4 regions of the Halobacillus sp. HZG1 genome follow, and region 2 is predicted to be linked to each of the others. Evidence: riboswitches for the same ligand, from Rfam matches in the RefSeq annotation. Region 2 holds a riboswitch; each other region holds the start of a gene.
The links. A riboswitch is a leader RNA that binds a small molecule or an ion and turns the genes downstream of it on or off. The one in region 2 is predicted to bind S-adenosylmethionine.
Positions count from the first base shown of each region.

Region 1: linked by a shared signal. The riboswitch ahead of msrA (peptide-methionine (S)-S-oxide reductase MsrA) and the one ahead of VKA52_RS20580 (sulfite exporter TauE/SafE family protein) in region 2 are both predicted to bind S-adenosylmethionine.
Region 3: linked by a shared signal. The riboswitch ahead of VKA52_RS09965 (acetyl-CoA C-acyltransferase) and the one ahead of VKA52_RS20580 (sulfite exporter TauE/SafE family protein) in region 2 are both predicted to bind S-adenosylmethionine.
Region 4: linked by a shared signal. The riboswitch ahead of VKA52_RS17900 (Na+/H+ antiporter NhaC family protein) and the one ahead of VKA52_RS20580 (sulfite exporter TauE/SafE family protein) in region 2 are both predicted to bind S-adenosylmethionine.

Region 1 covers NZ_JAYLVQ010000012.1:13,092-21,072, forward strand. The annotation lists gene VKA52_RS01000 (GNAT family N-acetyltransferase) at 1-453, opposite strand, end outside; gene VKA52_RS01005 (Na+/H+ antiporter NhaC family protein) at 590-2,074, shown strand; gene VKA52_RS01010 (DinB family protein) at 2,121-2,609, opposite strand; gene VKA52_RS01015 (alpha/beta hydrolase family protein) at 2,794-3,669, shown strand; gene VKA52_RS01020 (DJ-1/PfpI family protein) at 3,672-4,217, shown strand; gene VKA52_RS01025 (AIM24 family protein) at 4,251-4,943, shown strand; SAM riboswitch class I at 5,110-5,231, shown strand; gene msrA (peptide-methionine (S)-S-oxide reductase MsrA) at 5,353-5,826, shown strand; gene VKA52_RS01035 (ion channel) at 5,862-6,269, opposite strand; gene eutH (ethanolamine utilization protein EutH) at 6,422-7,531, shown strand; gene VKA52_RS01045 (peroxiredoxin-like family protein) at 7,566-7,981, shown strand, end outside.
Region 2 covers NZ_JAYLVQ010000086.1:287,632-295,612, forward strand. The annotation lists gene VKA52_RS20545 (uroporphyrinogen-III synthase) at 1-118, opposite strand, end outside; gene VKA52_RS20550 (NAD(P)-binding protein) at 106-732, opposite strand; gene VKA52_RS20555 (sirohydrochlorin chelatase) at 729-1,487, opposite strand; gene cobA (uroporphyrinogen-III C-methyltransferase) at 1,501-2,277, opposite strand; gene cysC (adenylyl-sulfate kinase) at 2,291-2,887, opposite strand; gene sat (sulfate adenylyltransferase) at 2,893-4,041, opposite strand; gene VKA52_RS20575 (phosphoadenylyl-sulfate reductase) at 4,055-4,789, opposite strand; SAM riboswitch class I at 4,871-4,977, opposite strand; SAM riboswitch class I at 5,148-5,245, shown strand; gene VKA52_RS20580 (sulfite exporter TauE/SafE family protein) at 5,364-6,245, shown strand; gene VKA52_RS20585 (DAK2 domain-containing protein) at 6,286-7,953, opposite strand.
Region 3 covers NZ_JAYLVQ010000061.1:166,628-174,608, forward strand. The annotation lists gene VKA52_RS09945 (hypothetical protein) at 1-286, opposite strand, end outside; gene VKA52_RS09950 (helix-turn-helix domain-containing protein) at 523-1,782, shown strand; gene VKA52_RS09955 (hypothetical protein) at 1,817-2,005, shown strand; gene VKA52_RS09960 (cell wall-binding repeat-containing protein) at 2,338-3,756, shown strand; SAM riboswitch class I at 4,028-4,132, shown strand; SAM riboswitch class I at 4,200-4,307, shown strand; gene VKA52_RS09965 (acetyl-CoA C-acyltransferase) at 4,380-5,534, shown strand; gene VKA52_RS09970 (acetoacetate--CoA ligase) at 5,555-7,498, shown strand; gene VKA52_RS09975 (thiolase family protein) at 7,498-7,981, shown strand, end outside.
Region 4 covers NZ_JAYLVQ010000083.1:22,196-30,176, reverse strand. The annotation lists gene VKA52_RS17925 (permease prefix domain 1-containing protein) at 1-10, opposite strand, end outside; gene VKA52_RS17920 (PadR family transcriptional regulator) at 7-330, opposite strand; gene VKA52_RS17915 (ABC transporter permease) at 453-1,274, shown strand; gene VKA52_RS17910 (ABC transporter ATP-binding protein) at 1,297-2,070, shown strand; gene VKA52_RS17905 (ABC transporter substrate-binding protein) at 2,098-3,171, shown strand; SAM riboswitch class I at 3,242-3,349, shown strand; gene VKA52_RS17900 (Na+/H+ antiporter NhaC family protein) at 3,400-4,806, shown strand; gene VKA52_RS17895 (glycoside hydrolase family 3 N-terminal domain-containing protein) at 5,137-7,239, shown strand; gene VKA52_RS17890 (exo-beta-N-acetylmuramidase NamZ family protein) at 7,307-7,981, shown strand, end outside.

The sequences.
Region 1 (7,981 bases), on a different contig from region 2:
GTCTTCGAAAGGGCGATGGTTTTTGAGGTAGCGGTCTTTGGTGAAACCAGCATTCTCGTAACACCGGATGGCACTTTTATTGAAATCAAAAACACCTAAGGTCACTTTCTCTAGTTCGAGGTGCTTAAAGGCGTACGTGGATATCAGCTGGATCATCTGTTTTCCATATCCTTTCCCTCTGTGTACGGGAGAAACGAGTACCTTTCCAATACGTGCCTGTTTTTTATCTTCATCTATACGTCCTATGGAAATGTGCCCGATTATTTTTTCTACTGATGGATCATAGACTTGGAAGGTTCGTCGGTCTTGTGTATTTTTGTAATCCATCAGCTGCTGGTGGGTTAATGGAAAACTAAACATCGGACCTCCCCATTGCATCAGGAATCTGGGGGATTTGACCCACCCTAATATGGTTGGAAAGTCTTTTTCTTCAAAAGGGATCAATTGCAGCATGGTCTTTCTCCTAACTTTGCTTTTTTTCCGATGATACACTACTTTTGAAAAATTATGAAAAAATTCGTGACATTACATCTATACACATGGGATGATAAACTATTGTACAGTTAACGTTGGTAGAGGAGGGAAACTAGTGGCAGATAAAGAAAAAGATCAAGTCATTGATGAAGCGGTAGGAGAAAAAGAAGTACGGAAGCTAGAGTTTCGCGGCGGCGTTTTTGCTGCTACCATTCCCCTGGTGTTTTTCATCATATGGGCAGTTGTATTAAGTGTCACAGGTCTTGTGACAGAACAAGCGTTAGTATTAGGAATGGTTATTGGAATTGCCATCGGACTATTCTTGTGTAAGTCTGAATGGTCAGATTATGCACAGAGCTTGATTTCAGGAATGGCCCAGCCAGTAGGGGTCGTTGCGATCATTGCCTGGTTTTGGGCAGGGATGTTTGCAAACATGTTATCCGCAGGTGGATTAGTAGACGGCCTGATTTGGTTCGGGTTTCAATCCGGACTTGAAGGGGGAGCCTTTGTTGGCATCACTTTCCTTCTAGCAGGATTGTTTTCAACAGCTGTCGGTACCGGCTATGGTACAGTAGCGACTTTTGGTGTTCTAATGTATCCGGCAGGGGTCATCCTGGGAGCGGATCCTGTTATTCTCCTCGCTGCGATTTTAAGTGGAGCTGTTTTTGGAGATAATCTGGCACCTGTATCAGACACGACGATTGTATCTGCAACAACTCAGGATGCTGACGTACCAGGAGTTGTGCGTTCCCGCTTTAAATATTCCATCACAGCAGCCATTCCAGCTCTTATTTTATTTGTAATTTTCGGCGGTGGTGGAGAGATGGGAAGTCAGCAAGTGGTCAGTGAGCTTCAAAATGAAGTTTCACCTGAAGGCCTGCTCATGTTAGCTCCATTTGCATTAGTTTTATATTTAGCCCTAAGTGGTCATCACCTTTTAACTTCATTGTCTTACGGAATTCTGGCAGCAGGCGTGTTCATCTTCTTTACTGGTCATTCTTTGAAAGAAGTCCTGTATATCCATAAAAACGATGCCGGGGAAGCCGTAATTGAAGGGGCATTGATTGATGGAATAAGTGGCTACTTCAATATGGCGATTTTGATTTTATTCATTTTAGCAGCCGCCTATCTGTTGGAAGTTGCGGGTACCATGGATGTTATTAAAAACTTCTTTTTGAAGTTAATTAATAATGTCGTGCGCCGAGCTGAACTTTCTATTTTCGGAATTGTCGCTTTTTTAAATGTATTTATTACGATTAATACAGCTGCTGAGATAGCTGCAGCACCGTTTGTCCGGAAATTAGGGACAGAAATGAACATCCATCCGTATCGTAGAGCGAACTTCCTGGATACCGTCACCTCTTCACTTGGCTACATTTTCCCTTGGAGTGGCGGGGTTTTGCTCGCATGGGCTACCGTCCAGGGAGCTGCTGATCAATACGACTTCTTACCTGTTGTCGGACCGGGAGAAGTTTTTCCGTTCGTCTTTCAGGGCTGGTTGCTATTGATTGTTATGTTTGTTGCGGCATGGACAGGCTGGGGACTTCGTTACACTGGTAAAGATGGTGAGGAAGTTAAACCACAGGATTATAAAAAATAAGTCGTATGCCAAACCCCCTGAGTAATAAACTCAGGGGATTTTTGTCTTACGTATGAATGTGAGCTTTTACTTCTTTCATTTGATCGAGGTGGCGTAGTTCGTGCCAACCGATAAACTCTACCCACTGTTCCAGATTCATATCTCCGAAAGCGGGATGGGTGAATACACGGTTCTGCAATGTTTCCTGCTCCTTATTGTGAATAAGGAATAAAGTTGCTTCCCGCGTCTTTTTCAAACCCTCTTTTGCTTGATCCAAAGTCGTAAATTCCCCTTTCGGGCGAACGGCCTCCGGCGCTTCGACTTTATAATCACGGTTGGTCGTCTTATGAATCGGTTTTTCGGTTGCCTGCTGAGTGTCTCCCTGCTTAAGGGCCTGGTTAATCTGATAAACGATTAATTGTTCCATTAAGTATAAATGTTCTAAAACTTCAAGGATGGACCAACGATCTTCTTCAGGCTTAACTGATGCTTGTTGCTCTGGCACTTGGTCTACAAAATCGAGCAATTCTTTTCTCTTTTCATCTAAGCCATACATACAAAATCTCCCTTTCAATTGAAGTTATCTAGAGTCTATCACAATTCCTATAGATGTTTCTTTCCCCAGCCCCTCTAAAAATGAAACCTTTCCAAAGCCCTTCCGTATGTAATGATAATAAATGGTAAATATTTCATGACCAGGTCATACAGATTATTCCAATTGATTATTGAGGAGGGATAGGGTGAAAAAGCTGTTGGGAGCTTTTTTGGTTTTCCTTAGTTTTATGGGAGCTGTTGTGTTCTTTGTTGGGGACAGCGAAGATTCTGTCCTGCAGAGTAAGAAAGAGGTAGAAATTGGTGTACCAGGTGTTACAGGATATTCCATTACATATAAAAGCGGGGATACCGATATTCCGGGTCTTTGGATTGAGCCGGAGAATATTGAGGAGAGTCTGCCTTTACTTATTCATAACCGAGGAGGGGTGGGAGAAAGTTCGCTGACAGATGCGCAAGAACTTAAAAATCTATCCTACTGGGCAGAGCAGGGATATGTTGTTTTAGCGACACACTACAGGGAGAATGCAGAGGAGAACGTTAAGGTAAACAAAAAAGAAGACTTTGTCCAAGATGTGCTGGATTTAAAGAAGGTTGGAGCAGAGTTGGACCATGTGGATGAAGACCGGACTGTGATGCTCGGATATTCCCGTGGAGGGTGGATGAGTCTGCTCGCGGTTCAACAGGAAATGGATGTCGATGCTGTTGCTGTCATTGGTGCCATTACTGACTTGGAGCATCTTTACACAAGCCAACCTGCATCTGTTCAAAAACAAATCGAACAATTAATGGGGCCACCTGGAGGAGAACATAGTTGGTATCGTGAGCTTTCTCCCATTCAGTGGGTGGAGGAAGTGGGAGTCCCTACATTAGTGCTTCACGGAGGAAGAGATCGGACCGTACCTGTGGAAAAGGCAAGGTACTTTGTAAGCTTGATGGAACGTGAGCATAACATCCATCGATATATTGAATATGAAAATGGAGATCACGGTTTGAGATTGCATTTTAAAGCGTATGCACCTGAGGTGTTGGAATGGTTTGAAAAGCATCTGGAGGGAGGATAATCATGACGATCGGTGTAGTGCTATACCCTGGATTTAGTGAATATGAAATCACGGTAGCTCTTTCAGTCTTTAAACAGGCAGAGCAAAAGGTTACATATATAGGTTTGGATGAGGAAAGAGTCACTGGTGAATCAGGACTTGAATGTGTAGTAAATGAAACAGTGGAAAAGGTCAGCCCTGGCGATTATGATTGCATACTTCTGCCCGGGGTCGATGATTTTAAACATCTTGTTGATCATCAAACGCTCATTAATTTCATTCAAAAAACCAGTGAAGAAGATGTTCTCATCGGTGCTATATCAAGTGCCCCATATTTCCTTGCCATGTCAGGAGTCCTTGATCATCATTCCTATACAACAGGCCTTACAAAAGAACAGAGAGTCTTCTTAAATGTGTTCCATGAGAATACGTATATGGATGAAACGGTGGTTGTTTCAAAAAAACTGATCACTGCCAAGGGATCCGCTTTTGTAGAGTTTGGCTTGATGCTGGGGAGAACTTTAGGACTCGATTTTGATCCATCGTGGTATAGTCAATTAGAAGCATAGATACTCTTAGAATACGATTAGGAGGAACAGATGATGAGCGACTACTCTATTAGTGAATTTATTAGAAAGACAAAGCAGGATGAATCAGAAAATGACTACTTTGAATTGGAGACTCCGCGGATTCTCGAAGTGAATCTTCTCGATCAAGTGTGGGCCAAGGCGGGAGCGATGATTTCCTATAATGGAAACATTAAATTTGAAAGAGAGGGCATTCTCGAGCATGGTGTCGGTCGTTTATTTAAAAAAGCGATGACCGGGGAAGGAAGTTCTCTAATGAAAGCCACTGGTCGAGGTCGCCTTTACCTTGCCGATCAGGGCAAGAAGATTACTATTTTCGACCTGGATAATGAGACCATCACGGTTAATGGAAATGATCTACTTGCCTTTGAACCGAGCATTGACTGGGATATCAAACTGATGAAGAAAGTAGCGGGGATGGTTTCTGGTGGTTTGTTCAACGTCACCCTTAGTGGAAGTGGGCGTGTGGCGATTACGTCGCACTATGAACCATTGACATTGTTGGTCCGTCCAGGGGAACCTGTGATCACTGACCCGCATGCTACTGTTGCCTGGTCCGGGCATTTGGAACCGAATTTCCGGACAGATATCAGTTTTAAAACATTGATTGGACGGGGAAGCGGAGAATCCATACAAATGGAGTTTGAAGGAGATGGATTCGTTATTGTCCAGCCGTTTGAGGAAGTTTATACAACAGGGCAGAGCTGAGCAGAAGCGGATTTTTTTACAGACAGGCATGAGCATGGTATGCTGTGAATACAATGACACCAAGAGAAACTTGATGTGCATTTATTGAAAATTTTTAATCTGTTATCCTTTACTTCGTTACAAAAACGTAGTAGGATGGGTACTAACAAAAATAAATAACGGAAACTTCTTATCCAGAGAGGCGGAGGGACTGGCCCTTTGATGCCCGGCAACCATCGAATCAATCTACGGATTGACGAGAACGGTGCCAATTCCTGTAGAATGTATGAACATTCTAAGAGATGAGAGGATCGTGCGGATATTAGCGACCCCTTTTCTTACTGGATAAGAAAAGGGGTCTTTTCGTGTAAGCACCATAACCGTCAAGGCTCTCGATAGAAGTTGCGTTAAGGGAAAGGAAAGATGTTAAATGGCAACCGCTATTTTCGGTGCAGGATGTTTTTGGGGAGTAGAAGCATTTTTTGAAAAATTCGAAGGGGTGACAGAAACGAAGGTAGGTTATATTGGCGGCCATCTGGAGAACCCGACATATGAACAGGTCAAAGCAGGAAAAAGTGGACACGCGGAATCTGTGAAAGTGAACTACGATCCAACGGTCATCACTTATGCAGAACTAGTGAATATCTTTTTTGAAGCTCACGATCCGACATCCCGCAATAAGCAGGGAATCGACGTTGGTCATCAATACCGTTCTGTTATTTTCCATTCGGATGCAAGTCAGAAATATATTGCTGAAGAGAAAATTAAAGAATGGGAAGGTAAAGGGGTCTTCAAACGCCCGATTGTTACAGAAGTTGAAGAGGCAACAACTTTTTATGAAGCGGAAGAACATCACCAGAAATATTTACAAAAGCATGGCTCTGCTGCATGCTCCATTGGATAATAAAAAGGACCCTTTCACAAGGGTCCTTTTTATATTTATGAATCTTCTTTTTGCCTGGATGCATCCATAGCTTTTAAGAAATAAGCTGTAGGGAGAAGGATGCCGATTCCTGATTCAAGCAAGGCAAAGAAACGGGCTGCCCCGACAGGCAGCATGTCACCATACCCCACGCTCAACAACGTTTCCCCACTAAAGTAAAGCAAGTCCAAAAAGTTTGGGTCGACAGGGTCCCTTGATGATAAACTAGTAACAAGAATGACTCCGTTTAATGATAACAAATAGTAGAGGAACGTAAATCCAATAAGCACACCTGTGAGTACAAAAAATAATTGAAAGAAAAGGGCCGTGCTGAAGTAGCTTTTTCTGTAGGATTTATTCGTGAAAAAATACACGAGGTTCGCTGCAATGAATATAACCACAACGATGAATAGAGCATGTACCATTTTTTCTTCTCCTTTACTTAAAAAAATATGGAAAGGCTAAGTCAGCGTCCACCGTGTAAAGATGAGCAAGCCATTATAGAAAATCTCCTACCCTGAGTAGTAGTTATTGTAAACATGGATGAAGGGAGAAATATGAGGAAGGGGCTGGGCTTTTGTGGGTTAATGACGCCATTTTAATTGTTATGTGTATCTTCATGGTATTGGGAGCACTGGATTATTATGTGCTTAATCACCGCCTATCTCTGGGATGGCGGTTTTACGAAGCTTTTATGATGATGGGTCCGCTTGCTCTTTCGATGGTAGGGATCATTTCTCTTGCCCCCGTACTCTCCCAGTGGCTTGCGCCTGTCATCACTCCGTTGTTTTTATGGTTCGGAGCGGACCCATCGATGTTTGCATCAATGATGCTTGCTATTGATATGGGAGCCTATCCTTTGGCGGAATCCTTAGCCCTTGAGGAAGAAGCGGCCACCTTTTCCTGGGCACTTCTCGGTACGATGATGGGGCCAACGCTTGTTTTTACTATTCCTGTTGCGCTAACAATTGTAAAAAAAGAAGATCGTCCTTACTTTTCAAAAGGCATTTTAGCTGGTTTAGTTACGGTTCCGATCGGATGTTTTGTCGGTGGTGCTCTAGCAGGGTATGAAGCTGGGTGGATGGTGCGTAATTTAACACCGGCTATTTTGCTTTCTGCCTGTATCGGAGCAGGTTTATGGCTGTTTACGAACGCCACCATTCGGTTATTTTCTTATTTTGGAAAAACCATTGAAATCGTGATTATCACAGGCCTCACTCTCATTATTATTGAAACTTTGACCGGCTTCATTGTTCTTCCTGGAATGGCTCCCTTATCCGAAGGTGTGATCATTGTTGGAAGGATCACCGTTACATTAGCAGGTGCTTATCCTCTTGTAGCTTTTATCAATCAGCGGGGAGAGCAATGGATTGGACAACTGAGTGAAAAGCTAGGTATGAAACCGACCTCTCTAACAGGACTGATTGCTTCTACAGCGCATCACTTACCTATGTTAGCGACAATGAAAGATATGGATGAACGAGGGAAAACGGTCAATGCTGCGTTTGCTGTGAGTGGAGCGTTCGTCATCGGCAGCCACTTTGCGTTTGTAGCTAGTGTAGACAAGGATATGATTTTTCCTGTACTCATTGGTAAGTTAACAGCTGGAGGGTTAGCCGTGGGCCTTGCCTTATGGATGACGAGGGAAAGCAAATCAGTTTCTTCTCGTGTTTCCCCCCCTATATAATGAAAAGTGAATCCACGGAAAAGGAGTTTTTTTCATGAAGACAGAAATGAGAAAGCATTATCATGAGTATATTGAAAAATTCAAGAAAGCAACTCCTGATGAAGTACAAGAAAAAATGAAGAATGCGATTGATGAACTGGAAGCTTCGAATGAAGGAGAAGGTTTGTCTGCAGGAGAGAAAGCGCCAAACTTTAATTTACCTGACGCGAAGGGAGAAACGGTCGAGCTCTATGAACAATTGAAAAACGGGCCGGTCGTCCTTACTTTTTATCGCGGAGGCTGGTGCCCATACTGCAACATGGAGCTGAGAGCCTATCAGCAGATCCTTGAGGAAATCCATGGAGAGGGAGCAGAGTTAATGGCCATCAGTCCACAAACCCCTGATCAGTCATTGACGACGCAGGAGAAGAACGAACTGAATTATCACGTACTGAGCGATGTTGGGAATGA
Region 2 (7,981 bases):
GCTCTCCTTGCAATGGAAAAACAAAAGGCTTTCCACCCATGTTCGTTATTAATTTTTGAATCGCTTCCGAACGGCGATTTGCCGCAATGCCAACCTTTTTTCCTTTTAGTCCCGACAAAGGCTTCCTCCTCCTTTGGTATGTATTTCTTCCTTGATGACACATTGTTTTTCCCGTTCTAAATAAGAGGGATCAAGCATTCTTTCCAGATACATCTCTTTCTCCACTTTAGATAAAGGAGAGGCCTTCAGCATTTGTCTGCATTCATATAAAAAATCCACATAATCCTTATAGGCAGGAGGGAACTGCTTTTCCCATTCTTCACGCAAGCGTCCTGCGAGCTTAGGACTAGCTCCCTGGGTGGTGACAGATACGTTTAGTTTCCCCCGGGAAAATTGTGCAGGAAGATGAAAGTTTCCACCCTTCCCCCCATCTACTCTGTTCACAAGGGGCACATTCCCTGCTTGCAAGGCGATGTTGTCATTTGTCTCGCAGTCATCCGTCGCAATAACTAATAGAAATGCGCTCGTAACATCACCATTTTCAAAATGACGATTCAACCAATGGATCTCCTTCTTCTTGATCATCTCTTTTAAGCATTCCGTGACTGCAGGGCTGACAACTGTAATTTTTGCCTTTTCTCGTAGGAATACCTTCGCCCTTTTTTCTGCTGCTTTGCCTCCTCCAATGATGATGACTTTCTTCTGTTCTACATCAACCGATAGCGATATCATTTCACAATTCTCTCCTCTTCCACCCCTTTGCTTAAAGCTTGATTGACTCGGTCAACCAAGGATTGAACCATATTTGGGTGATCATTTAAATAAGAAGCGAGGTAGACATGATGTCCTTTCTCTTTTGCGTTCGCCACGCTTTTTTCCAAAGAATCATAGAGGAGGCCTGTAAACCATAAGTAGGGGACCACAATTGTTTTAGAATAGTTGCTTAGCGATTCTTCAAACGCGTCTTGAAATCGAGGAGAAAGTGCAGCCAGGTAGCAGGTTTGAATTTGTTGAATCCGTCCCTTCTCTCTCAACACACCAGCAATCCATTCGATGGATGTTTTTGTATCCGGATGCCTGCTCCCTCTTCCCACAAGTAAAACATTGGCTGATTCATCCATTTCGGTCGGCAGTTCTTTCAGCCGGTCCACCAGTACATCCGTGATTCGTTCCTGCATCCCAAGCGTTTGACCATAAGTAATCGAAATGTCTGGATAGATGGATTCAGCTTTCTCCATCTCATGAGGAATATCCTTGAAATAGTGGCCGGCACTCAGTAGCAGTACAGGGATAATGACAATCCTATCTGCCCCTTTTTCCACAAGTTTACGAATGCCTTCCAACACATCAGGATCTGCTAACTCGAGAAAACAAATATGAGAGAGTTCGCAGTTGACCTGCCGCTGAACAAGGTTCAAAAAGTGAATGGCTTCCTCTTTCGCTTGCTTTTTTCTACTCCCATGACTTACATACAAAACGGCTTCCATGTTACCCCTACTTTCATACAACACCTGTGGCTATTTCCTTAAGATTTTCTTCCAGAGATGACTCAAACCATTGGAGACGTTCTCGTAACCTGACTACGTCTCCAACGACGATCATTGCAGGATTCTCAATACGCTTTGATTTTTCGACAATATCTTCAATCGTGCCTGTCACCGTTTTTTGCTCCTTTGTTGTACCCCATTGCACCAGGGCAACAGGTGTATGAAGAGGTCTTCCGTACTTCAGAAGTCGTTCACAAATGAGCGGCAATTTCTTTACTCCCATATAAATGCACAAGGTATCCATACTTTTAGAGACCCGCTCCCAATAAGCCTCTTCATCGCCGCCTTGCTTATTGACACCTGAAATGAAAGCGACAGAAGAACTGTAGTCCCTGTGGGTCACAGGAATGCCAGCATAAGCAGGCGCTGCAATTCCCGAAGTGATTCCCGGTACGATTTCATAAGGAATGTTTCTTTTGGCGAGTTCTTCCGCTTCTTCCCCTCCGCGTCCGAATACGAATGGGTCTCCCCCTTTCAAACGAGTGACCACTTTTCCTTTCCGCGCATATTTACACAAAAGGTGATTGATGGTTGTCTGACTAAGGGCATGATGGTCCGGACGTTTCCCACAAAACACAAGTTCTGCACCTTCCTTCGCCTCATCCAGAAGCTCTTGATTGATCAAGCGATCATAGAGAATGACGTCTGCTTTTTGTATCGCTTTTAACCCTTTCACTGTGATCAGGTCGTAATCTCCCGGACCCGCTCCCACAATATAAACGTTTGTCATCTTCCGACCCCTTTCATGTCACCCATTTTTTATCTTGTAAAAGCTTCCACACTTGTTCCGCGCAACTTTCCACACTAAACGTTTTAGAATCAAGCACGAGTTCCGGTTGAAGCGGTTTTTCATAAGGCGCATCAATGCCTGTAAATCCCTTGATCTCTCCGTTTCTCGCTTTCTTATAAAGCCCTTTCGGATCACGGGTTTCACACTCCTCCACAGGGCAGTCGACATGGATTTCAATAAAATCCCCTTCCGGTATAGAGGCTCTTACAAGATCCCGGTCTTTTTGATAAGGAGAAATGAACGCTGTTAAAACGATGGTTCCACTGTCCGCAAAAAGTTTAGCGACTTCACCGATCCGTCTGATGTTCTCCTCCCTGTCTACTTCTGAAAACCCGAGATCTGAGTTCAGTCCATGTCTCACATTGTCACCATCAAGTAAATAGCTTTGGATGCCTTTTTCGTACAGGACCTTGTTCAATTGGTTGGCAATGCTTGATTTACCTGAGCCCGAGAGGCCTGTAAACCAGAGCACTCCACTTTGGTGCCCATTTTTTCTGCGATACTCTTCTTTCCCAATGGATGCCTCATGCCAGGTCAAATTTTTGTTCATGGACCTCACCCTTTCACTTCTACTGTGTCTTTCTGCAGCCCTTCAATTAAGACGTCCACCACTTCAGGACGACTGAACGTTTTTGGCGGCTTTTCTCCTTTACGCAGCAACTCCCTTACTTTCGTTCCTGATAAGATCATGTGATCCTCTTTATCGTGGGGGCAGGTTTTATGGGAAGCCATCGATTCGCAAGCGTTGCAATAAAAACTGTGTTCAAAGAAAAGTGGTGTGATACCAAGTTCCCCACTTTTATAGTGGCTGAAGATTTTCTGCGCATCGTACGTACCATAATAATCACCGACACCTGCGTGATCTCGCCCTACAATAAAGTGAGAGCAACCGAAATTCTTTCTGACGATTGCATGAAAGATCGCCTCCCTAGGACCTGCATACCGCATGGCCGCATTGAAGACAGCCAAGGTGACTCGTTCTTTTGGATAATAGTGATCAAGAAGAACTTGATAACTCTTCATCCGGACATCACTGGGAATATCATCACTTTTCGTTTCGCCGACCAGCGGATTTAAAAACAATCCATCCACCGTCTCCAGCGCAGCTTTCTGGATGTATTCGTGAGCCCTATGGACAGGGTTTCGTGTTTGAAACCCAACGACCTTTTTCCAACCATATTGTTGAAAAAGCTCCCTTGATTCTTTTGGATCTAAGTAAAATGACTTTCCATGTTCGTAAGGAGGTTTATGAAATACTTCGATTTCACCTGCAGCATACCAGTCTCCTCGTTCGAATAATTTTTTCACGCCAGGATGAGCCGACTCTGTCGTTAAGTACACGTTTTGAGCTTCCTTTTTCTTATCCGGTTTAAATCGATCGGTTATTGTAATCGTCCCATAAACAATCCCGTCCTTGACTAACTGGGCTTTCCTTCCAAGCGACCGGGATTGCTCCTCTGAGATCGGAAGCGTAATCGGAATACTCCACGGAGTGCCATCTTTTAACCTTAAGGTTTCGACGACAGATTCATAATCTTCCTTGTTCATGAACCCTTTTAAGGGACTATAAGCTCCGTTCGCAATTAAACCAACATCACTTAATGCCATCGAATCAAGCTCGATGATATCTTCCGGCAGCTCCTCTGGTCTCGTTTCCTTCCACCTGTTTACAAGCACTCCACCGTGCGGGGTTATGATTGACATGCCTTTTCCTCCTTTAAGATTTTTCCTTCTCTGAAGATTCCGCTGTGTGTAATCCACATTCGGTTTTATTGAACCCTTTCCATCTGCCTGATCTCCCATCATCTGATGCCTGGGCGGTACATGGGATGCAGCCGACACTAGGATAATGCTGATCGTGTAATTCATTGTAGTCCAACCTATTTAGTCGGATATATTGCCATACGTCTTCCCATGACCAATGAATCAAAGGGCATACTTTTATAGATTTAAATCTCTCATCCTTGTTCACGAAATTCGTTTTCTGACGGCTGGGGGATTGTTCACGTCTCAGGCCTGACAGCCAAGCTTTTCTGCCGCTGAGAGCATCTTCAAGTGGCTTAATTTTACGGATGTAACAACATTGATCCGGCTGCCGCTTCCATAGGGCGGAGCCATACTGTTCCGCTTGTTCTTCCAGCGTCATCCCAGGTTTTTTCATCGTTATATTTAACTTCGGATACCTCATTTTCACTTTTTCAATCAACTGATAAGTTTCTTCAAAATGAAGGTCTGTATCAAGAAAAACGACTTCGGCATCCGGCTTCTCCTTGGAAATCAAATCAATGAGAACGATTCCTTCTGCACCGAAACTGCAGGCATACACGATATCCTCGTACTGAGAATAAGCCCATCGAATGACCTCTGCAGCTCCTTTTGTATCATTATTTTTCGGTAGATCACCTTCAAATGGATTGTGAAAAGATTGATACGTTACGAGTGGTTGTTTCATCTCCTCCTCCTTTCTAAAAATAAAAATGCCTTTCTTCACGATAAGAAGAAAGGCATTTACATCTACATGTAAACTATATTCTTCTTATCTTCTCAAGCGCTTACCGCTTGCTGGAATTGGCACAGTATCTGTATAGATCCGTTGCCGAGGCTTCAAAGGGCCAGTCCCTCCACCTCTCTAGATAAGAAAAGCTATGAAATTTTCTGAAAAACAAGTTGATACAAATCTTATGCTCGTTATCATCATATGTCAATGCTTTTTTAGGAAAATCAAAAATTTTCTGTTTTTTTAAACTATATGATTGACAAATAAAACCATGTCCGTTAGTTTAAGAATTATTCTTTTAAAAATCATACGATCCTTATGAAGAGTCGGGGGAGGAACCTGGTCTGACGATCCCGCAGCAACCTGTAAGAGGGTGCTCATTCCAGCAGCCAGAAGGCTGAAAGATAAGGTGTGGATGACTCCCCCTTCTTTCAGATGGGGGTTATTTTTTTGATCATAAAACCAAGTAGATGCATAGGAATAATGTATATTCACAAACAATTGAACGGTATAAAAGGAGTGGTACACTTTGCAGAAACTGACGATTTTCGCTCTTATTGGATTTGCTGCTCAACTGATGGATGGTGCACTCGGCATGGGATTTGGGCTTAGTTCATCCACGATTCTCTTATCCTATGGACTAGCTCCTGCTGTAGCATCCGCTTCCATTCATATGTCACAGATTGCCACAACAGCTGTTTCTGGTTTTTCCCACTATAAGTTTGGCAATGTAGACAAACGCCTTGTCATGATCATCGCAGTTCCTGGTGCCATCAGCGCCTTCCTAGGAGCAGCATTTTTAAGCTACATATCAGGGGAATTCATTAGACCTTACATATCCATATTCCTACTCACACTAGGAATTTATATCATTTTCCGTTTCCTATTCCTTTCGAAAAATACACATATCAAAGAAAAGAAGTCCGTAAATAAACGTTTCCTCTTACCTCTTGGTATAGCAGGCGGTTTTTTAGATAGTGTCGGCGGGGGCGGCTGGGGACCGGTAAATACACCCGCGCTTCTTTCTCAATCAGGTATCGCTCCAAGGAAAGTCATCGGAACCGTGGATACTAGCGAATTCCTGGTAACGATTTCAGCAACGGCTGGATTTTTGATTTTTTTAGGGCATGATCAATTCAGCTGGCTGCTGATATCATCTTTCGTCATCGGTGGTGTCATAGCCGCTCCCATTGCCGCTTGGCTTGTCAAAACCCTTCCCTCTTCTGTTCTAGGAGTATTAGCCGGAGGTTTCATCATCCTTACAAATACGAGAACTTTACTGTCTTCGATCCAAATCAGCGATTCAGTTTTAACTTTTGTGTACACTTCACTGATCTTTGGGTATCTCTTGATTGTTGTTTTTTCTATTCGAAACCACCTTCGAGTCAAGATGGTTCGAAAACAAGCATAAAAAGAAACGCAGCCCCAAGAGCTGCGTTTGTGTACGTGTTTTATTCGATTGAAAAGATATAAGAATAAATCGGTTGTCCACCATTGTGGATTTCCACTTCTAAATCTTCATACGTTTCTTCGATGAATGATTCAAGTTCTGCTACCTCTTTTTCGTCGGCTTCCTCGCCAGTCAAGATAGTCAGAATCTCATCTTCATCATCGTCAATCATTTGGTTCAACAATGTTTTAGCAGTCGTCAAAGCATCTTTATCAGTGGCAGAGATTTTACCATCAGCAATTCCCATGAAGTGGCCTTTGGAAATGTCCAAACCATCGATTTGCGTATCTCTAACGGCGTAAGTGATTTGTCCTGTTTTCACTTCAGACATGAGGTTGAGCATTTCCTCTTTATTCGCATCAAGATCTGCTTCCGGGTTGAACCCAAGAAGCGCGCTCATCCCTTGAGGAATCGTTTTTGATGGAATAACAGCAACTTCTACATCCGCTAATTCTGCTGCTTGTTCAGCAGCCATGACGATATTTTTGTTATTCGGCAAGACGAGCACACGTTTCGCATGTGCTTCTTTAATCGCTTCTGATAGATCTTGAGTACTTGGGTTCATGGTTTGACCACCCTGGATAACGACAGTCGCTCCAAGACTTTCAAACAACTTCTTAATTCCGTCTCCCATGCTCACGGTCACAATTCCGTACTCAGCTTTTTCTTCTGACTTGGGCTTGGCTTTCTTTTTGTCACCAACAATCGATGTATGCTGTTCACGCATATTCTCGATCTTCATGTTAACAAGGCTGCCGTACCTTTGACCCAAGGTCATGGCTTCTCCTGGGTATTCCACGTGAACATGGACTTTGATCAAGTCTTCATCAGAAACGACAAGCAGAGAATCTCCCATTTCACTGAGCTCATTACGGAAGGCTTCTTCATCGTATGGGTGTTCAGCAAGTTTATCTTCTTCAAATTTCACCATGAATTCTGTGCAGTAGCCAAGTTCAATGTCTTCTGTGTTCATGAAGTCCTGATTCAGCTTGTGGTGTTCTGCGTTGACCATGTCATCCATCGATACAGTATCCTCGAGATCCGGAAGTTCCTCACCTTTTAAATTGGCAAGAAAACCTTCATAAATCGTGACAAGGCCCTGTCCACCACTGTCCACGACACCAACTTCCTTCAGTACTGGAAGCAATTCTGGTGTATTCTTCAGTGATTTCTTCGCTGCTTGAACGACTCCTTCGATGAATGGAATGAAATCATCCTCTTTTTCAGCAATCTCAACAGATGCTTCAGCAGCTTCTCTTGCTACAGTTAGAATAGTTCCTTCCACAGGTTTCATGACAGCTTTATATGCTGTAGTGGCCCCGCCTTGAAGAGCTTCTGAAAAGTCTTTGGTTGTGATGACTTCTTTGTCTTCAATCGATTTTGAAAAACCACGGAAAATTTGAGAGAGGATAACACCTGAGTTTCCACGTGCTCCCATCAAGAGACCTTTGGATAAAGATTGGGCCACTGTTCCTACATGATTCTGGTCCACATTCCGAACTTCTTCAGCTCCAGAAGTCATGGACAGATTCATATTCGTCCCCGTATCTCCATCCGGTACAGGGAAAACATTCAAAGCATCAATCATTTGTGAGTTCTGCTTTAAATGATGAGCTCCTTGCAAGATCATTTCGGCAAGCGTCTTGCCGTCTAACTTTTGTAACGTCACACTTACTTCCTCCTTTGACTACAACCGC
Region 3 (7,981 bases), on a different contig from region 2:
CTGAACTTCCTCCCAATTGAGCTTTAGCCCAATCGTAAGCATCTGCCCCAGCTTTAGCTGTGACACCAGCGACAAAAGCACCACCTGCAACCGCTGCCCCTTTCAGTGCGTATGCTCCGACTACCGCTGGAATCGCTTCAGGATTAGCGCCCTCTTCTGTTACCTGCTCTACGTCAATGGTAGACTGGGACTTGATATCATCTGTACTAGCCAGAGCTGATGTAGCGGTTGTTCCTCCTGTAAATAACCCCAACGCTAATGTACCTGCAATCAATTGTTTTTTCATAATGATTCTCCTCCTTCATTAATATTCAAATAGCCTGGTTATCCCTAAACGACAAACATCATTCTTTCCTATCCATCCCCCCTTCCAAGTTGTCCTAATTTTTCAACATTTATTTCTAAATCAATGGTATCATTGAACTGTTAAAACCTGTATTTCGCATGTCACTGAATTTTTTTGACGATTTGTGCTTTCATTTTCTATACCTTGCGCAATATGAATGAAGGAAGTGAATGACTATGGAAATGGGAAAAATATTAAAATACTACCGATTGAAAAAGGGAATGAGTCAGGAGGAAACAGCCGAATCCATTGTTTCCCCGTCTTATCTTTCAAGGATCGAGAACAATAAAACCACCGTAGAAAAAGAAACACTTATCCTGCTGTTGCAAAGAGTAGGGGTAGATTATGAGGAAATTCAGGCAGATGAAGGAAGAATAAAAAAGCTCCTCCACCAATGGGAAGAGCCTCTGTTAGATAATAAAAAAGATGAATGCGAACGCATATATAAAGAATTGCAGCCACTGATCCATCCCGTCACCCATACCCAGCTCCAAGCAGAGTTTCATATTAAAAAAGTCCGAGCAGCCATCATCCTGGACTTCATAGACGAGGTCGATCATTCCCTCAGATTCATAGACGATTTCTTCGAGACATTATCATCAAGAAACCGCTTCTTTTACTATAAACATCTCGGAAACTACTATTGGGTTGTAAACGAACCAGATAAGGCTAAAGGCTACTTTGAGAGAGGTTTAGCCGAGTATTCTTCCATCCACCTTAGTGAGTTGGAACAAGCCGATCTATATTTCCTGTATGCCTTATCCTTATACGTGCTTCAAAAAGAAACTGTAAGCTTTTCCTATGCGCAGTCCGCCCTTACGGTTTTTCAAAACAACTATAAACCCAGGCAGTGTTTGAAAATCCACATCCACATCGGGATCTGCTTCAGCAGCATCGGGGATGTGCATTCGGCCCTCTCCAACTTTGAAAAAGCGAAAACATTAGCAGAAGAAATCGATGATCGTGATCACCTCGGGGTCATTTACCATAACTTAGCGACCATGCATTTACGTAAAAAGGAGAGGGATCTTTCCATCACCCATTTAAAGAAAGCCATGTACTATAAAGAACAGACCAGCCTCAGTTACTTCAAATCGCTCGTGCTGTTGTTATTCGTATACATACAGGAGAAGAAAAACGAGGAATGCCTGCACGAACTAGACAGTCATACAAAGATTGCAGAACAACTCCCCAGTGACAATGTCTTAACCAAAGAGTTCTGGTTTTTCTATTCCTTTTTTAAGGCAGAGGAAAAGAAATGGGAGGAATATGTCAAAAAAGAGTTCATGCCGACACTAAAAAAATATCGAAAAATCCAGGAAGTGGAAAGGTATTCGAGATTTTTAGGAGAATACTATGAGGCGAAGGGAGGTTATAAAAAAGCAGCAAGCTATTACAAATTAGCGTTGGACTATACCAATGCCGTCGATCATTGACCAATACTATGAATTCTAAGAGGGGGATTATAGAATGAAAAAATGTGTCATCATGTTTGGTTTAGTTTTCTTAATATTGGGAGGTTCCGCTTCCGTTGTGGCCGCAGATGCAGGGAATAATAACAGTCAGAATGGAAAGGGAAATAGTGAGGAAGCCCAAAACGATCACCCGGCACCTCCTGCCACCAATCCGCACGGTGATGAATTACCTTTCAGTAACTAATACTTACCACGTCTTCCAGACTTCAAATAAAACATAGATTCGAAGAAAGCAAATCGAATAGACAATTGATTATGAATCACTTGTTCTTAGACTCCCATTGATGACCTCGGTAATGGACCGGGGTCATTTTATTTGGACAATAAAAAAGGGTTTATAAATCATAAAGCTTTTGAAGTCGATATTTGTCATAAAAAATAGATAGCTTTACTTCGAGGACTGATTTATAATCCTTTTAGTGAACTCGAATGGAAGGTGATGAGAGAAGTATAGTAAGCGGTTGCACTGTTGCTTAAGTCCTAATGAAGTTAAAAGTAAAGGGGAAAATGAAACGAGTGAAAAAATTTGTTGGTTTTACAGTTGCTGCTCTATTAACGTCTACTTTATTGACCACACCTGTCCTGGCCACAAGCGAAACACCATTTAAGAGTTTGGAAGATTTCAAAAAACAAAAACAGGTTCCGAATGCTCAGGAAGTTAAACTGCTCGGCTATAATGAATGGGGAGAATTTGAAGAGGAAGAGCCGAATAACACAATGGCCCAAGCCAATCATATAACCACGGAGGATCTCGCCGTAGGTACATTCACTAAGGGTGATAAGGATTATTACAAGATTGAAATCAATGGAGATGAAGAAGTGGATCTCTCTGTATCTCTCTTCTCTATGGATGTAGATGAAACCAACATGCAGCTGAATGTAGATGTTTATAGCTCCTCCGGTGAAGAAATGGATAGCTATTTTAAAGACAGCGACGAGTATGGATTTGCGGGTGGGTTTTATTTGAATCCGGGAGTCTATTATCTTGAAGCTTCTGATTTAGCTGACTTGAATAATGGAGAAACGTATATGCTGAGTCCTTTTGTTATCGAAGAGGAACCATACATTGACCGTATAGCCGGAGAAGACCGCTACCATACCGCAGCAGCGATCGCTGTACGTCGAAGTGGTGGGTATCCAAACGATCATATCATCCTGGCAACAGGAGCCGATTTTCCTGATGCACTTGCAGGAGCACCGCTTGCCTTCTACTATGATGCGCCGATTCTTTTGACCAGGAAAAACGCTCTTTCGCAAATTACAAAATCGACGATTGATGTGTTAGGTGCCAAACATGTCACGATCCTTGGTGGCACAGGTGCCATTTCCAAAGACGTCGAAAACTCCCTTGTGAAATTAGGATTGGATGTCGAAAGAATTTCAGGATCTGACCGGTACGAAACCGCAACAGCTATTGCTGAAGTGCTTCCACCTAGTGATGGAGCCGTGGTCGCATACGGAAGAAACTTCCCTGATGCCCTTTCCATTGCACCTGTAGCGGCAAGCAACATGATGCCGATCCTTTTGACAGAAAAAAGTAAACTTCCGGAAGCTACGAAGCAGGCCATCAACGATTACGACTTCACCTATGTTGTAGGAGGTTCCGGGGTTGTCGATCAAAAGGTTTTCTCTCAACTTCCTGATCCTGAGCGAATTTCAGGGAAGAACAGATACAGCACATCGATTGCTATCGCTGAGCATTTCGAACTGGAACCGACGTTTGTGAATATCGCGACTGGAGCGGACTTTGCAGACGCTCTTGCAGGAGCCACTTATACGTATGGTGAACCGTTATTGTTAACTCCATCCAATTACCTTTCGCCTGAAGTGAAGGATTATTTTGTTAAGAACGAAACCTTCTACTTCACTATTTTTGGTGGCACGGCAGCTGTCAGTGAAAATGTGGAGGATGAGATTCTGGAGCTATTTGAATAGGAGTCTACTACTCTTCCATGAGCAGCCTTACAAAACTCCAAAAACAGATCATTAATTAAGAACAGATCAAACACCACCAAGTAGTCAATCATGACTTGATGGTGTTTTTCTATGGATGATCCTGAAAAACTCCAAAAGTTCCTCATAGATTGGTTAATCACTTACTAAAACAGAACCCCAAATATAATAAATTTTCACACTTTTCTATAAAATGCATTGACACTTATCCTTTCCCTTGCTAACATGGCACTTAACCAAATAACGAAAGAACATCTTATCCAGAGAGGTGGAGGGACTGGCCCTGTGAAACCCGGCAACCGCTATTTATATAGCATGGTGCCAAATCCTACTGAGTGAACGCTCAGGAAGATAAGAGATTTACATAATCTCTAGCCTCTCTATCACTGATAGAGAGGTTTTATAATTTCCAACTGAATACCAATTTCTTATCCAGAGAGGCAGAGGGACTGGCCCGTTGACGCCCGGCAACCATCAAGCAACCGCTTGAAAAGGTGCTAATTCCTGCAGGAGATGATCCTGGAAGATAAGAAGAGCCAAGAGCCCTCTTCTTATTTTTTGTGAAGAGGGCTCTTTCTATTTTACAAAAAGGAGTGGCTACATAGATGAGTACTGTACTTTTAGATGGCATTCGTACCCCGTTCGGAAAATGGAAAGGGGCTTTGAAAAAGAAATCCGCAGCAGAACTTGGATCGCACGCATTAAACGCTCTAATTAAGAGAAATCCCATAGCCAAACAGGCAGATGGCGCGCTGCTTGCCCAAGTCATCCAGGCTGGGGGCGGCCAAAATCCTGCTAGGCAAGTCGCTTATAAGGCGGGGGTGGAGATCAATACACCTGCCATCACATTGAACAATGTCTGTTTAGGCGGGATCGCTACGATCGCAGATGCCTCCCGAAGACTGCAATTGAACGAAGGAGAATTATACATCGTCGGTGGCTTCGACTCGATGACGAACGCTCCTCATACTGCTCCTGTACGTGCTTCTTCAGGACTCGGCCATAGCATCCTCAAAGACACCTTACTGAACGACGGTTTGTGGTGCGCCTTAACGGATGTATCGATGGGAGCTCTTACCGATGAGAAAAACCGCTCCTTCGAAATTAGTCGAGAGGAGCAGGATGAATACGCCGCCCTTTCCCAGCAACGAGCAGCGAATGCTCAAGAAAAAGGGTGGTTCCAACCTGAAGTCGCTCCTTTTTCAGGTTTGCTTGAAGAAGATGAAGGTATCCGCAAAGGTACAACAGCCGAGAAGTTATTGAACCTCTCACCGGCTTTTTCCAACGAAGGCACAATTACGGCAGGCAATGCGTCGCAGATGACGGATGGGGCGAGCGTTGGGATCGTTACCACGAAAGAGAAAGCTGAATCACTCGGGCAGAATCCGTTGGCGGAAATCATCGACTGGTCAGAGATTTCCGGACCAGATCCGAGCTTGCAAACGAAACCATCGCAAGCGATCCAGGAACTATTAGATAGACACCAATTGACGACTGACGATATCGATCTGTTTGAAATCAACGAGGCTTTTGCCAGTGTCGTGATTGCCAGCTGCCGGGATCTTGGCATTGATTATGACCGGGTCAATGTGAACGGTGGAGCGATCGCTCTTGGTCACCCACTAGGCGGCACAGGATTCCGGCTTGTTTTGACCCTTGCCCATGAACTGAAACGGCGCGGCGGTGGAAAAGGCATCGCGTCCCTTTGTGGCGGTGGCGGACAGGGCATGGCCCTATTGATTGAAGTGCCTCATACATAACTCGAAAGGAGACAATTCCAATGAATACATCAATCACAGCTCAGCGTTCTCCTTATCTATGGGAGCCATCGAGCGGAAGAATAGAACAATCACATATCAAAGCTTTTGCTGAATCTACCGGCCAACCGCTTTTTCCATATGAACGGTTCCACCGCTGGTCCGTTTCTCACCTCGCTGAATTTTGGTCAGCCGTTTGGGATTACGCCGGAATTATCGGAAATAAAGGCGACCGTGTTTTTGTCCCTGGCCCTTCGATGCCAGATAGTACATGGTTTCCGGAAGCACGATTGAACTTCGCTGAAAACATGCTAAGGGGTTCTCTTGATCGAGTGGTTGCCTATGAAGCAAATGAAGAAGGTGTTCAACGAAGCATTCATTTACAGGAGCTAAAACAATCCGTTGCCAAAGCCCAGGAAGGTTTAAAACAATTAGGTGTTCAAAAAGGCGATTGTGTCGCCGGGGTCACGAAGAACGATATCCAGGGATTAGTGGCCTTGCTTGCAACCACTTCATTAGGGGCGACATGGACCTCCTGCTCCCCTGACTTTGGGACGAAAGGAATCGTCGACCGCATTGGTCAGGTGAAACCGAAAGTATTGATCTCTACTCTCTCCTATCAATATAAACAAAAGCCGTTCCAAATCGAGGACAAAATCAAGCAGACGACGGAACACCTGGAAGGACTATCCGCACTCGTCTCGTTCGAAGGGGAAACGTATATTGAAGGGATTAAATCTCTTTCATGGAGCGAGCTTTGTAACAATGAAGCAGAAGAGCCAACGTTCGAACCCGTCCCTTTTAACCATCCCTTATATATTTTATATACATCAGGAACGACGGGGCTGCCGAAAGCGATTGTCCATTCGGTCGGTGGGACGCTTCTGCAACATGTGAAAGAACACCAGCTCCATTGCGATGTCCAGCAAGATGACGTGTTGTTCTGGTACACCAATACCGCCTGGATGATGTATCCATGGCTCGTGTCGGGGCTAACCAGTGAAGCCGCCATCCTGTTGTATGACGGCTCTCCTGTAAGACAGGATTCCCTCACCCATTTGTGGGACATTGCGGATGAAGTCGGCATCACCCATTTTGGTACAAGTCCTAAATACCTAGATACATTGATGAAAGCAGGCGTCGACCTGAAAAGCAGTCATTCGCTCGACTCTTTGAAAAGTCTGCTATCCTGCGGGGCTCCCTTAGCCCCTGAGCAATACAACTGGATTTATCAAACCATCAAACAGGATTTGTTCCTTGCTTCCATTTCCGGCGGAACAGAAATTATCGGCTGTTTTGTGATGGGATCTCCGGTCCACCCTCTTAAACAAGGCGAAATCGCATGCAAAGCGTTGGGGATGGCGGTGGATGTATTGGATGAGCGAGGAGCTTCTGTTTACGAAGAAAAAGGAGACCTTGTGTGTACGAAACCGTTCCCGAGCATGCCGCTCACCTTCTTCGGCGAAGGTGGAGAGGAACGCTACCGGAAGAGCTACTTTTCCAAACGACCAGGGATCTGGACCCATGGGGACTTAGCTGAACAGACCATCGACCAATCCTTCATCATTTATGGACGTGCCGATACAACATTGAATCCAGGCGGCGTCCGTATTGGGACGGCTGAAATTTACGGTGTCGTAGACCATATCAAAGAAATCAAAGACAGCGTCGTTTTCGGATTACCGAAAAATAACGACGAAGAAATCACCCTTTGTGTCGTTACGGGACATCTGACGGAAGACTTGGCAAAAGAAATACGCCAACAGATTCGGACCAAAGCTTCTCCCCGTCATGTACCGAAGCGAATTTATCAAGTGGAGGAAATCCCTCATACCATCAATGGAAAAAGGGTCGAAGGAGCAGCGAAAACAGCCGCTTTAGGAGAAGAAGTGAAAAACGAAGCGTCCTTACGTAATCCATCCAGCTTACAAGCATTTCGTCAGCTTTCAGAAAGGGAGTTCGTGTAATGGCCAGTCAAATTCAAGGGGCGATCACCGGAATCGGTGAGCTGAAGCCCGTCCGTTATTCAGAAGGAAAAACCACCTTAAGTTTGATTGCAGAATCCGTCCGACTTGCCATCCAGGATGCCGGCATCTCAAAGGAAGATGTCGACGGCCTGCTCGTCGGACCCCAAGTCGGGGAGACGCCACAGCATGTGCCGGCGACGGTTTCTGAGTATCTAGGAATCGATCCCACGATGTCTAATACGGTTGATCTCGGCGGAGCGACCGGTCCAGGGATGATATGGAGAGCAGCCGCAGCCATTCAGGCCGGCATGTGCGAAACCGTCGTCTGTGTATTAGCCAACAAAAATGAAAAAGGCGAAACACTAAGGTCTCCGAACCGTAATCCGATCCGCGAGTTTGATGTGCCTTTCGGTGCCTCAGGAGCGAATACATCCTATGCCCTCTTAAAAAGACAGCACATGGAAGAACACGGATCCACCCAGG
Region 4 (7,981 bases), on a different contig from region 2:
ATTTCTTCATGGAAGTTCCCCTGTCGTTTTGGTGATGAGGTCATTGACACTCTTCCATTCCTCAAGCTTTTGCAGGAGGACCGTACGACCTTCATCGGTAATCCTGTAATATTTCCTCCGTCCATAGTCAGTTTCTGACCAGTAGGATGTCATCCACTCCTTTTTCTCCAAACGCTTGAGAGCAGGGTAAAGGGTTCCTTCACTCATGTTGTACAATTGATTGCTTTCTTCTTTTAAGTGTTTGACGATTTCATATCCGTACATATCCCGCTTGTTGACAAGATTGAGCATGAGAATGTCTATGCTCCCTTTCATAATCTCCCTATCCATATTCACACTCCTTTTCCATTAATTTCTATAAACATTGTAATACGATGTACATCGTAAAGCAAGGTCATGATTTTTCACACAATTGGGCACCCGCACATAAATTAGCAGTAGAGGTGGTGAGAATGAAAGATGATCAAAGGGAATCTGTGACAGACCCTTTACAAATGGAAAAACAAGAGTGGAAAAAGCGGCAGATGCAGCACCGTCTGAAGCAGATACTGACCATATCCTCGCCGATTTTCATTGTATTGCTATGGGAGTTTTTATCGCGAACGGGACTGATTGATGCCCGTTTCTTTCCGCCTCCGACAGAGATCGTTGGGACGTTCTGGGCGATGGGGATGAGTGGGGAGCTGTTCCATCATGTCGGGATTTCTTTATTTCGTATTTTTGCCGGGTTCCTGCTTGGGGTCATACCGGCGATTGTGATCGGCCTTTTGATGGGACTTTATGGACCCATCCGCCATTTCCTTTCACCTCTTATCATGGCACTCATGCCGATCCCGACCCTTGCGCTCCTGCCGATCATCATCATCTTATTCGGTGTCGGTGAAGTTTCCAAAGTGGTGACGATTGCGGGGAGTGTGTTTTTTCCTGTCGTCATAAACACAGTAGCGGGCGTTGTAAACATTGACCGCATTTATTTGGATGTGGCAAAGAATTATGGGGCCGATTCGAAGCAGTTCTTTTTCAAGATTGCATTGCCGGGTTCGCTTCCGGTCATGCTCGAAGGGATTCAGATGGGGCAGGCGATCGCACTGCTTACGATTGTCGCAGCGGAAATGATGGGAGCCAATTCAGGGATCGGGTATTTGATCTGGACGTCGTATAAAGCCTTTTTGTTGAAAGAAATGTTTGTCGGGCTTGTGCTCATTTCGTTCTTCGGCTATTTATTTTCGATCATTCTCCGGGGCCTGCAGGCCAAATTGCTGCCATGGCGCTAACTGATGAAAGGAGCGACAGGGGATGGAGGCTAAAATATCGATTCAGGATTTAACAAAGGTTTTTTATAAAAAAGAGACCCGCGTGACGGCCTTAGAGGGGATTTCTCTTGATATTGCGGATGGTGAATTCGTCTGTCTCGTCGGGCCGAGTGGCTGTGGGAAAACGACGCTGTTAAGGATTCTGGCGGAGTTAGAAAAACCAAGTGGTGGCTCCTTCACGATTGCAAAGAGTAAAAAAGAACGGCCGCTGCAGTCGATGGTTTTTCAGGAAAGAGGAGTCATTCCATGGTTGACCGTGGAAGGGAATGTGAGTTTCGGGTTAAAGATGAGACACATGCCTGCAGATGTAATCAAAGAGCGGACCGCTTATTATTTGAATAAAGTAGGGCTCGAGAAATTCGCCAAGCTCTATCCAAAAGAGCTTTCCGGTGGGATGAAGCAGCGTGTCAGCATTGCGAGAGCATTTGCGAACGATCCGGAAATCCTTCTTATGGATGAACCTTTTGCTGCGCTCGATGAGCAGAATAAATTCATATTGCAGGAAGAACTTTTAAATATATGGTCAGAAACGAAGAAAACGGTCTTATTTATTACCCATAGCATAGATGAAGCGCTCCTACTTAGCGACCGGATTTTGTTAATGAGCTCGCAGCCCGGCACGATTATCGATGAAAAGCGGATTGATCTGCCGCGCCCGAGAAATATGGAGCAGGTACGGGCGGACCCTTTGATGGCGGAGCATTTTGTGGAGATTTGGAATCATCTTCAGGAAGAAGTACAGCGTTCGCGTAAATAGAGGAAGAGAGGGGATTGGAATCCCATGATGAAAAAAGTATGTCATCTGTTTTCTTTTTTGTTGATTATCTTTGTGCTGTTCGGGTGTTCCTCCAGTGATTACGGGGGAGATACAGGCAGCGGTGGCCTCACAGACGGTGATTTTGCTCCATTAGATAAGAAGGCGACGGTAGTAATAGCTGAAGATGGAGCAGCTTCAGGGGCTGGCTTTTATATTGCTGAAGAAAAAGGGTACTTTGACGATTACAACATTGATATCAAGTTCACAACGTTCGCCAATAGTGACGATATGCTTCCAGCTCTGGCAGCAGGGGAAGTGGATATTGCCGGTGGTGTTTCCACGGCTTCCTTCTTCAATGCTATCGCCCAGGGGATTGACGTGAAGATCATTGCCGATAAAGGGCATTATTTCGATGGCAGCTCCTATTTCAGTTTTGTGATTCGTGAAGATCTGCAGGATGAAATCAAAGAGTACAGCGACTTGAAAGGAAAGCGGATTGCCGTTTCATCGAGAAATGCTGTGGATGATTATATTTTTCAGCGCATGCTTGAACATGCCGGTCTGACAGAAGACGATGTCGAATTTGTTCTCATGTCTGACTTTGGAAACATGCTTGCCGCCATGGGGAACAAATCGATTGATGCTGCTCTTCAAATCGAGCCACTGATCACTCAGGGAGAAGCACAGAACCTGCACGTTCGTTTCGGTGACGCTACAGATTTCGCTCCGGATGCACAGATTGCGATGGTGCTGGGATCCCCCGATTTCATTGAAAAAGAAACCGACGTTTCTGTACGTTTTATGGCTGCCTATCTGAAGGGGGTCCGTGATTATAATGATGCGTTCCTTCATGATGAAGGTCTTGATGAAGTGATTGATATCATGACCAAACATACGGCGCTTAAGGACGCAGAAGTTTGGAAGAAAGTCGGTGTGACGGGGCTTGACCCTAACGGAGAAATGTTTATTGACGATATTAAGAAACAGTTCGAGATGTATGATGCGAACGGTGCTATCAGTGGAGATATTAACTTCAATGATGCCATCGACACGTCTCTTTCTGAAGAAGCGATGGAAATGATCGGGCGCTACGATCGATAACACTTTTTCTGAAAATCTCTTGTCAGCGGATCTTTTTTATTGTAAAGTTACCATTAACTCAATCGAATATTTCTTATCAAGAGAAGCTGAGGAACTGGTCCTGTGAAGCTTCAGCAACCACCAACATCAGTTGGCCGGTGCTAAGTCCAGCAAGTGATGATCACTTGAGAGATAAGAAGGAATGAACGGATACGTTTCAAGAGCCTTCTTATGTAAGAAGGCTCTTTTTTGTTGGCCGCCTTCTTTTGGATCAGGAACTTTTCTCGGGATAAAACCAACTATTCTGATGAGTTATATAAAAAAGGAGGTCAAATCATGACAAAACCAAGCAGCAATGCTTTCGCACTCATCCCATTTGTGGTCTTTATTTTACTTTTCATCGGATCAGGGGTCATCACGGGTGATTTTTATAAAATGCCCGTTCTAGTTGCCCTATTCGCAGCTATTCTCTTCGCCTTAGCCATGAACCGGAAAACGGATTTCCAAACGAAAATTTCCCAGTTGACGAAAGGAGGAGGGCACCCGAACATCATACTAATGGTGGTCATCTTCCTGCTGGCGGGCGCAATTGCTGCCGTAGCATCCGGAATGGGTGCAGTTGAATCCACCGTCAATCTCGGCTTGACTTATCTCCCTGGAGGCTGGATGGTCGTCGGTTTGTTTGTCATCGGCTGCTTCATCTCGATTTCCATGGGGACCTCAACAGGTACGGTGGTTGCCCTCGCCCCTATCGGCGTAGGCGTGGCAGAACAGACGGACATTGGCCTTGCCCTGGTCATGGGTGCCATTGTCAGTGGTGCAATGTTTGGGGACAACCTTTCCGTTATTTCAGATACGACCATTGCAGCTGTCCGTACGCAAGGCACGAAAATGAAAGAGAAGTTCAAAGCGAATTTCTTTATCGTTTTACCGGCAGCCATCATCACGGCCGTTATTTTTGCTGTAATGACAGCGGATGCCTCGGCAAGCCTGGATGAAAACTATGCGTACAACATTGTAGAGATTTTACCTTACTTAGGCGTGCTGGGCTTTGCGATTGCCGGAGTGAATGTCATTTATGTTTTGATTGGTGGCATTGTTTCCGCCGGAGGTGTCGGCCTTCTGCTTGGTAAGTTTTCCGGAATGGAGTTCGTCACTTTGGTAGGGGATGGATTTACGAATATGCAGACGCTCGCAATGATAGCGATTTTGCTCGGCGGTCTTGTGGAATTGATCCGTGCAAATGGAGGGATCGAGTTTCTATTACAAGCCGTGAGTCGGAAAGTGAATTCGAACCGTGGCGGGGAGCTTGGTATTGCAGGGATTGTGACGGCCGTCAATTTTTCTACTGCGAACAACACGATTTCCATCATTACAGCAGGCCCGCTGGCGAAGCAGATTTCTGATGAATACGGTATCGAAGGGCGCCGATCCGCAAGTATCCTCGATATCTTTGCCAGTTCCGTTCAGGGAATCATTCCTTATGGTGGACAGATTTTAGCAGTGGCAGGTGTGGCCGGTATTTCTCCTGTCGCGATTGTTCCGTTTTGCATTTATCCTTTACTCACAGCCGCAGCCGGACTTTTAGCGATCGCTTTCAGATACCCAAAATTCACCGTAGAAAAAAGAAAAGCCGTAATGAGAAGTGCTTCTTAAGAGAGAAAGGTACCTGGTCCAGGTACCTTTTTTATGTACTTTTTTTACATTAATTTTAAGAAAAGTTGACATATTATTTTAAAATGAGTCGATTGGAATAGTAGGAAAGCTTTGGAAATCGAAGGAGAAAAGGATGATTCGGGCCTTAAGTGGTATAGACGACTATATCTATTTCCGTTACGCTTTTATTACAAAATGTAAACGTTTACAACAATATTTCTCCTATACCGACTTTATAGAAGAACTGCTTTTTAGAAAATGTTTTGCGAAAGGGTCTTTTTGGATAGAAAGGCACCTTTTACAAATAGATAAATCAAGGAGGAATGGTGAATGAGAATGGCGGGGAAATGGATGTTTATCTTTACACTGACCCTTGGGATGATGCTGCCGTCGTGGTTGATGGGTACAAAGGTGGAAGCGGCTGAAGATGGAGGATTATCGGATTTAATCATCTTTGAGAACGTACCACAGGCAGATGTAACGATGGAAGGGGATGAGTTTACTCTTTCCGCACTGAATGTGTATGAAGACGGACATTTTACAAAAGTGGAGGAAGGACTCGTTTGGAAATCGAAGAATTCGAACGTTGCCACTGTGGAGGATGACGGTACAGTCACCTTTACAGGAAAACCTGGACGTACATGGGTGACGGTATCGAACGGTGATTTTAAAGATCGGATTGCCCTTGATTTTAAACCGGACCACTCCAAAAAAGGGAAGCCGGAATTTAAACCGACCATCAAAAAGCAGGATGGTGATCGTTACGACCTCGTCCAACATGCTCTTTCCAACATGACTATGGAGGAAAAAGTCGGCCAGATGCTCATGCCTGATTTCAGGAAATGGGAAGGTGAAAACGTGACGGAAATGCTTCCTGAAATCGAAGAAATGGTACAGGAATATCATCTGGGTGGTGTCATTTTATTCCGTGAAAACGTTGTGACCACGGAACAAACAGCGAAGCTTGTTTCTGATTATCAAGCAGCCTCTGAAAAATATGGACTGCTTATGACGATTGACCAGGAAGGCGGGATTGTGACTCGTCTTCAGTCAGGAACGGACATGCCTGGAAACATGGCTCTGGGTGCTACTCGTTCGGAAGAGATCGCGGAAGATGTAGGATCTGTAATCGGGGCTGAACTTTCCTCTCTTGGTATTAACATGAACTTTGCCCCTGTCATGGATGTGAACAATAATCCTGACAACCCTGTCATCGGTGTTCGTTCTTTCGGAGAAGATCCTGAACTTGTTGGGAAAATGGGCGTGGCGTATACGAAAGGGCTGCAGCAACATGGAGTAGCCGCAACGGCAAAACACTTTCCGGGCCATGGGGATACAGCGACAGATTCCCACCTCGGTCTTCCTGAAGTCCCATATGACCTTGAGCGGCTGAAGGAAGTTGAACTGTATCCCTTCCAACAAGCAATGGATGCGGGCATTGATGCGATCATGACTGCGCATATTACGTTCCCGAAAATCGATGATACGAAAGTAATCTCTCAGAAGGATGGTTCCGAAATTGCGCTTCCAGCCACTCTTTCTAAAAAAGTACTGACAGGTTTGATGCGTGAAGAGATGAATTACGAAGGAGTCGTCGTTACTGATGCTTTGAATATGAAAGCAATTGCTGACCATTTCGGACCGGTGGATGCTGTTATTCGTGCGATCAATGCCGGGACAGATATTGCGCTTATGCCTGTAGGTCTCGAAGAAGTGGCCTCAGGTGTCTATGAAGCTGTCGAGTCTGGCGAAATCCCGATGGCTACGATTGAAGATTCTGTTGAACGAATCCTTACATTGAAGTTGAATCGAGGCATCATTAAAGAAGAAACGCCTCAGCCGATTGATGAGAAAATTACAGAAGCGGAGGAAGTCGTCGGGTCAGAAGCCCATAAAGCGGTTGAAAAAGAGGCGGCGGAGCGTTCCATTACACTAGTGAAAAATGATGGGGTTCTGCCTGCAGACGCATCGGGTGATAAGCAGATCGTGGTGATTGGAAACTCCTTTATTGGTGATCTTGAAAAGGCTGTATCTGCTCATCATTCAAATACGACCTTAATCAAAACAGGGGAACGTGAATTAACAGCTGAGCAAAAGCAAACGGTGGCAGAAGCAGACAAGGTTATCTTCGGTACGTACACGTACAATGTGTACACGCGTTCAGCCACTCATCCTCAAATGCAGCTCATGCAGGATGTGATGGCAAATACGAATGCAGAAGTAATCGGAGTCGGCATTCGAAACCCTTATGACGTCATGGCTTATCCAGGAGTGGATGCTTATATCGCTCAGTACGGATTCAGAGATGCAAGCTTTGAAGCAACGGCTGCTACCATTTTCGGTGCAAACAACCCGACTGGACAGCTCCCTGTGACGATTCCAGGAGCTGATGGAGGCACTTTGTTTGAATATGGTACGGGGTTGAGTTACTAGTACATGACTTTTTAGGAAGAGGGGCTTCACGCCCTTCTTCAATATAATCAAAAGGGAGAGGTTTATTTTGAAAAAGTGGTTGATGCTTGCCTTGGTATTGATGATGACATGGTCGACATTCTCCGTTGTTTTCGCAGATCATAACGGCAATCCTGGGAAACACAAAGGGCACGATAAAAAAACAGAGTCTTTCAAGCTTGGAGTGGAAGTCCTCTTAGATGAAGAAAAAGATTTGATTGAAGGCAAGAATGTAGGGTTGATTACAAATCCTACCGGTGTTGATCAAAATTTGAACAGTATCGTAGACCTGCTTCACAATGATGAAGATGTAAATCTAACGGCTTTGTACGGACCGGAGCATGGTGTCAGAGGCAGTGCTCAGGCTGGTGAATATGTGGAGTTTTACACAGATGAAGAGACAGGACTTCCTGTGTACAGTCTCTACGGAAAGACGCGCAAGCCGACTCCGGAAATGTTAGAAGACATTGATGTGCTCCTGTTTGATATCCAGGATGTAGGGACACGTTTTTACACGTACATTTACACGATGGCTTATGCGATGGAAGCAGCTCAGGAAAATGATATTCCATTCATCGTGCTTGATCGTCCGAACCCGCTGGGTGGAGAAAAAGTGGAGGGTCCGGTATTGGATGAAGATTACAAGTCCTTCGTCGGAAACTATCCGATTCCGCTTCGCCATGGCATGACGGTCGGGGAGCTTGCGAAGTTATTCAATAACGAG